2 regions of the Arthrobacter sp. PvP023 genome follow, and region 1 is predicted to be linked to the other one. Evidence: riboswitches for the same ligand, from Rfam matches in the RefSeq annotation. Region 1 holds a riboswitch; the other holds the start of a gene.

Region 1 (3,405 bases):
TAGTGCTCCACGAGCCAGCCGCCAAAAATCGGCCCCAGTGCGGCGCCGCCCGAGAACCCCGCCGCCCAGATGGCGATAGCCAGCCTGCGCCGGTTGGGGTCCGGAAAGATGTTGCGGATCAGGGACAGGGTGGACGGCATGAGCATCGCACCGAAGAATCCGAGTGCTGCGCGGCCGGCGATCAGCCATTCTGCGCTGGGGGCGAAAGCAGTGGCCGCCGACACCGCGGCAAAACCGGTGCTTCCGATCAGCAGGAGCCGCCGGCGGCCGATCCTGTCGCCGAAACTTCCCATGGCAACCAGGAGGCCGGCAAGGACCAGGGGGTAGGCGTCAACAATCCACAGCAGCTGGACGCCGGTGGGCTCGAGGCTGCCGGCGATGGCGGGCAGCGCGAACGTCAGCGCGGTGTTGTCCACGGCGACCAGAAGTACCGGGAACATCAAAAGCGCCAGGGCCAGCCAGTCGCGCCCCCGCTTCGGAATCGGGGAGCGGCTGCCGACAGCCGCGGGCGCTGCGGAAGTGAGGCGCTGCATGGCCGGCGTCGAAGGTGACTGCGAGTTTCCCATGAATATAACTGTACCGTCTGGACGGTATAGTTAAGAAATGAGCCCGGGCCACCGGGCATGATAGGAACCATGGCCAGAAAACCCGTTGCCCGCGAGGCTGTGCTCGACGCCTTTGAATCCCTGCTGATCGAGGTGGGTGAACGCGCCGCCACACTGGATGCTGTGGCCCGGCGGGCAGGGGTTTCCAAGGGCGGGCTCCTGTATCACTTCCCGAACAAGGAAGCCATGATTTCCGCCCTGCTCGAGCGCATGGACCGGCTCGTTGCGGGGGATTTGGACGCCATGGCCAAAGCTCCGGAGGGGGCCGCGGTCTATTTCATCAGGTCCTCGCTCTGGGCGGACACTCCGCTGGACCGGGTCTTTGTGGCTGCCACCCGGCTCGCCGAAGTCGCGCACCAGGAAACGCTGCATCGTTTCGCGGCCGTCCAGGGGAGCTGGCTGGAACTTCTGGCCGGAGACGTCGGCCCGGCCATGGCCAAGGCCGTGCTGTACATGGGTGACGGCCTCTACTTCAATGCCATGCTGGCCAGCGGACCCGGCGCCGCCCCGTCCGAAATGGGCGGCGACGTCGACAGCCTGCTGGCCGCCGTCGAACGCCTTCGCGGCTGACGGTGCCACGAGGGCGGAGGCCTGCCTTCCGGCACCACCGCGACCCGGGCCGTAACGCGGCGTCGGCCTGGTTGCGGAGTTTGCAGACTGGACCTGCACGTAGGACAATTGACGCTGTGACTGTTGTCACCGCTAACTAAATATGCCTTTGATCTGCGGCGGGAGAGTTCTGCAAGTAGGTACAAGCAGGCGCCGTAGGAGCAAACCCTCCCCAGGAATCTCTCAGGCCCATGTACCGCCGTGGCAAGGCAACTCTGGAAAGCAGCATGCTGTCCGTTTGTGTCCCAACCATGTTGGAGGCAACAAGCCAGGACACGCGATGCTCACCGACGGTGCAAGCGGAGCTGTGCGAGAGCACGGTCCTGCGGAAACTCTCAGGTCCAATACAGAGCGGGGAGGAACCCGGACCACTGCGGCGTACCCTGCGCCGCCATTAGTAATGGAGTTCCTTCGTGACGGTTAGTTCAGCCTCCACCACCTTCGTCGACCGGCATATTGGCGCCCGCCGCCAGGCCGACATCGACACCATGCTCAAGTCCGTCGGCTACGACACCGTGGACTCGCTGGTAGACACCGCGGTCCCCAAGGACATCCGCCAGGAAGTCGCCCTGACGTTGCAGGACGCCCTGAGCGAGGTCGAGGTACTGGCCGAACTGCGCAAGCTGGCTGCCAAGAACAAGACGGCAGTACAGATGATCGGCCAGGGCTACTACGACACGGTGACCCCGGCAGTGATCCGCCGCAACATCCTCGAATCCCCGGCCTGGTACACCGCCTACACCCCCTACCAGCCGGAAATCTCTCAGGGCCGCCTTGAGGCACTCCTGAACTTCCAAACCATGGTCCAGGACCTCGTGGGCCTGCCCATCGCCAACGCCTCCCTGCTGGACGAAGCCACCGCCGTGGCTGAAGCAGTCCTGATGATGCGGCGTGCCAACAAGAACAAGGCCGCCCATGACGGCAAGACGGTCCTGGACGCCGATGTCCTGCCGCAGACCATCGCCATCGTCAAGGGCCGTGCCGAGGCGCTCGGCTTCGAGGTTGAGGTGGCGGACCTCTCCAAGGGGCTTCCCGACGGCGTCATCAACGGCATCGTTCTGCAGCAGCCGGGCGTTTCCGGCCGGGTCTTCGACCACGCCGCCGTAATCGCCGCCGCGAAGGAACGCGGCGCGCTGGTCACCGTGGCGGCCGACCTCCTCTCGCTGACCCTGATTACCCCTCCGGGTGAGCAGGGCGCGGACATCGCCGTCGGCTCCACCCAGCGCCTGGGTGTGCCGCTGTTCTTCGGCGGCCCGCACGCCGCCTACATGGCCGTCCAGAAGGGTCTTGAGCGTTCCATGCCCGGCCGCCTGGTGGGTGTGTCCAAGGACAACGCCGGCACCCCGGCCTACCGCCTTGCCCTGCAGACCCGCGAGCAGCACATCCGCCGCGAAAAGGCCACATCCAACATCTGCACCGCACAGGCACTGCTGGCCATCGTTTCGTCGATGTACGCCGTCTACCACGGCCCTGACGGACTGAAGTCGATCGCCGAGACCGTCCACCAGAACGCGCGCAGCCTGGCGGCGTCCCTGCAGGGCGCAGGCCTCGAGATCCTGCACGGCAGCTTCTTCGACACCATCACCGTCCGCGTGCCGGGCAAGGCCGCCGACATCGTCGCCGCCGCCGAAGCCAGGGGCATCAACCTGCGCGGCATCGACGCCGACACCGTCGGCATCTCCGCTGACGAAACCACGACGCCGGAAACCGTCGCCGCCGTTGCCGCCGTCTTCGGCGCCGAGGTTGCCTCGGACGACGCAGGCTTCGCCCTCGAGGCCGCCGTCGAGCGTTCGTCGGACTACCTGCAGCACCCGGTCTTCAACACACACCGCTCGGAAACCCAGTTGCTGCGCTACATCCGCAAGCTCTCGGACCGCGACCTCGCGCTGGACCGCACCATGATCCCGCTGGGTTCATGCACCATGAAGCTGAACGCCACCGCCGAGATGGAAGCCATCTCCTGGCCGGAGTTTGCCTCCATCCACCCCTTCGCCCCGGACTCCCAGACCGAAGGCTGGCGTGAACTGATCGAGGGCCTGGAAGCGGACCTCGCGGAGATCACCGGCTACGACCAGGTCTCCATCCAGCCGAACGCCGGCTCGCAGGGCGAGCTCGCGGGCCTGCTGGCGATCCGCGGCTACCACCTGTCCCGCGGCGATGACCAGCGCAACGTCTGCCTGATCCCGGCCTC
Region 2 (3,405 bases), 3.9 Mb from region 1:
CTCGTCCAGGGACACCCGGTGCGTGCCATCGCCCCAGAGCGCCATCTTCGCGGCGTTGATGGCCTTCGCCGCCGCGATCGCGTTCCTCTCAATACAAGGGATCTGCACCAGCCCGCCGATCGGATCACACGTCAGCCCCAGATTGTGCTCCATCGCGATCTCCGCGGCGTTTTCCACCTGCTGCGGCGTCCCGCCCATCACCTCGGCCAGGCCAGCGGCCGCCATCGACGACGCCGAGCCCACCTCGCCCTGGCAACCCACTTCCGCCCCCGAGATCGAGGCCTGCTCCTTGTAGAGCACCCCCACCGCGGCGGCAGCGAGCAGGAACTTCACCACCACATCGTCCCGGTCCCCCTGGCTGGCCCGGTCCATGCCCGGCGCGAAATGCAACGCGTAATACAGCACCGCCGGGATGATCCCGGCAGCCCCGTTCGTCGGCGCCGTAACCACCCGGCCACCGGAAGCGTTCTCCTCATTGACCGCCAGCGCGATCAGGTTCACCCACTCCTGCCAGTACTTCGGATCGCGGTAGGCGGGGTCCTGGCCGCGGTTCTCCTTCAACAGGCGTTCGTGCCAGTCCGGCGCCCGACGGCGGACCTTCAGCCCGCCCGGCAGCAACCCCTCCCGCTTCAGGGACACCGCGACGCACTCCTCCATCACCGAATAGATGTGCAGCAGGCCCTCGCGGATCTCCGCCTCGGACCGGGAAGCGCGTTCGTTGACGAACATGATCTCCCCGATGGACAGGCCCTTGGACTGGCACCGGCCCAGCAGCTCCGCCGCGGTCCGGAACGGCAGCGGCAGCTCCTTCTTCGACTCCTCCAGCTCCTGCTGCGCCGCGTCCTCCTCGCCCTCACGGACAATGAAGCCGCCCCCCACAGAAAAGAACGTCGCCGCATGCAGGACCTCCCCGGCAGCATCCGTGACCGTGAACGTCATCCCGTTCGTATGCCGCGGCAGGATCGTCAACGGCCGCAGCACCATGTCCTTCACCCCGTACGGCAGCGAAACCGCACCCGCCAGCTCCAGGGTCCCGGTCTCCGCGATCGCCGCGAGCCGCTCCTCCACCTCAGCCGGGAGGATCTTCTCCGGGTGGTACCCCTCCAACCCCAGCAGGATCGCCGTCATGGTCCCGTGACCATGCCCCGTCGCAGCAAGGGAACCATACAAATCCACCCGCAACCCGGCCACCTTCTCAAGGTCCCCGGACGCCCGAAGCTCCCCGGCGAACACCGCGGCAGCCCGCATCGGACCCACCGTATGCGAACTCGAAGGCCCAATCCCGATGGAAAAAAGATCAAAGACACCAACGGCCATGGTCGGGGTTTCCTTAGCTGCCCAGGCGCTGCGGAGCGGGCTGGGGACCCCCGTGGAGGCGGCAGGGCAGGCAGATGCGGGGGCATGTATAGGTGTCAGAGGACGGCTGAATCGTCACGAGAGGAACTCCATAATTCAGGTGACGCAGGGCGCCACGTTGATTCGGGTTCCTCCCCGCTCTGTATGTGACCTGAGAGTTTCCGCGGACCCTGCTGTTACAGCGTGCCGCTTGCACCGTCGGTGAGCCCGGGGACCGGACTACTTTCCAGAGTTGCCTCGCCGCGGCGGTACGTGGGCCTGAGAGATTCCTGGGGAGGATTTGCTCCTACGGCGCCTGCTGAACGTACCGGCAGGACTCTCCCGCCGCAGATCAAAAGCATGTGTCACCTGCCGGTGACACGGCTCACACTTTATCCGCTGCCGGGGCGGCCCGCAACAGGGTCACTTCACATAAGTCACGATGGCCGCGGGCAGGAAACCTAACTGCCGGCGGCCCGCGGCATCACGTCACCGGCTGACAGAAGGTAGGAGTTTTTGTCCAGATAATGTGCGCAACTCGCGGTTTTGCGGCCATTATCTGGACAAAAACTCCTGACACCACCCCCACGGGCCTGCTTGTTACGCTGGAGGCATGAAATCCAGCCTCGCCGCCCTGTCCGTTACCGCCCTCATCGTTGTACTGACCGGTTGCGGGCAGGTCCAGGACGCCGCCGAAAAGGCTGTGAACGACGGCGCCTCGCAGGTTGCCACCGCAGCCGCCGACCAGGTCAAGGGACAGGTGTGCGCCCTCGTGGAGGACGGGCTTGTCAGCGTCAAGGACAAGGAACTGCTGGGCGGCCTCGTGGCCGGCGCCGAGACCGCCGGCGTACCCTCCGAGATCACCACTCCGTTGCGCCAGATCGCCGAGTCGGGCGACCAGGTTCCGGCGGAATCCGTTAAAGCGCTCAAGGACGCCTGCACCGCCTGAGCCTTAGCGCTTGCCCTTCTTGCGTGATCCCTTGCCGCGGCCCTTGTCCGGATTGGGAGCGTAGCGCTGCGCAACCTTGGGCTTCTTGACGCCGGTTCCCCTCCGGTCCGGTTTCGGTTCCTTCTTGGGCGGCTCCACCTTCGCCGACGGCTGGCGGGAGCTCTGGGCGGTCCGTCCGCGGACAATCCCGATGAACTCCTCGATCACTTCATCCATGGCCGGTTCCCCGGCCCCGGCCATCGCGTCACGCGTGGCCTCAGTGGGCCATGCGAGGGCGATCTGCGTGGTGGGTGCGCCGGTAAGCTTCCGCGCCACCGTGTCCTTGACGTTGAAGTGGCGGGCAACGGACATCGGCAGGATCACGAGCCCGGCACCGGAGGCAACCACCTGCAAAGCGACTTCCGGGCCGCCGAGCTCAGCCACATCCAGGAAGGTCTCCTCGGAAAGATCCGCCAGCGCCACCTCTTCGAAGACCGAAATCTCGTGCCCCTTGGGAGCAACCACCACGGGCTGCTCCTCATACAGGGGAATCACGTTCAGGCCCTCGCGCTCCACCGGCAGGCGGACGAAACTGAGGTCGGCGGAACCGTCACGGAGCACTGAAAGCTGAGCGCCGTCGTCGGACATAAACGAATGCAACGGAACATCCGCCATCCGCTCTTCCCAGCGCCTGATCCATTTCCCCGGCGTTACTCCGGCAACGTAGGCGAAGCGCAGCACGCGCCCTTCCGGTTCAGCGGGCGCGGGTACTTGCGGGAATTCTTCTTCAGCGGACACACGTTCACAGTACCGCCAGAGCTGCAGGAGAGCCCTGCTGGTGCCCTGAAGGGCCTGCCGCCGGATACCCTTGAACCATGACCTCTGCAAACTCCCAGTCCATGAAGCCGGCCACCGTTGCCAAGAAGCTTGGTATCTACCTGCCCGCAACACCCCAGGAGTTCCAGGATTCGGTCATCAGCCGCGCCGATTTCGCCGAGCTCCAGGCCAACCCGCCGGAGTGGCTGGCGGAACTCCGCCGCAACGGACCGCACCCCCGCCCGGTGGTGGCGCAGAAGCTGAACGTTTCCATCAGCGGCCTGGCCCGCGGCGGTGTCGAAGAAGCACTCACGACGGCGGAAATC

The links. Region 1 has a riboswitch for glycine ahead of gcvP (aminomethyl-transferring glycine dehydrogenase). Riboswitches for the same ligand answer to the same signal wherever they lie in the genome.
Region 2: it holds a riboswitch for glycine, as region 1 does, so the genes downstream of both, JOE31_RS01185 (L-serine ammonia-lyase) here and gcvP (aminomethyl-transferring glycine dehydrogenase) in region 1, are expected to answer to the same signal.

Annotation. Positions count from the first base shown of each region.
Region 1 covers NZ_JAFIBI010000001.1:4,185,586-4,188,990, reverse strand. The annotation lists gene JOE31_RS18960 (MFS transporter) at 1-566, opposite strand, end outside; gene JOE31_RS18955 (TetR/AcrR family transcriptional regulator) at 636-1,175, shown strand; glycine riboswitch at 1,325-1,423, shown strand; gene gcvP (aminomethyl-transferring glycine dehydrogenase) at 1,628-3,405, shown strand, end outside.
Region 2 covers NZ_JAFIBI010000001.1:250,414-253,818, forward strand. The annotation lists gene JOE31_RS01185 (L-serine ammonia-lyase) at 1-1,317, opposite strand, end outside; glycine riboswitch at 1,593-1,690, opposite strand; gene JOE31_RS01190 (hypothetical protein) at 1,949-2,284, shown strand; gene JOE31_RS01195 (LysR family transcriptional regulator substrate-binding protein) at 2,288-3,061, opposite strand; gene JOE31_RS01200 (DUF5997 family protein) at 3,139-3,405, shown strand, end outside.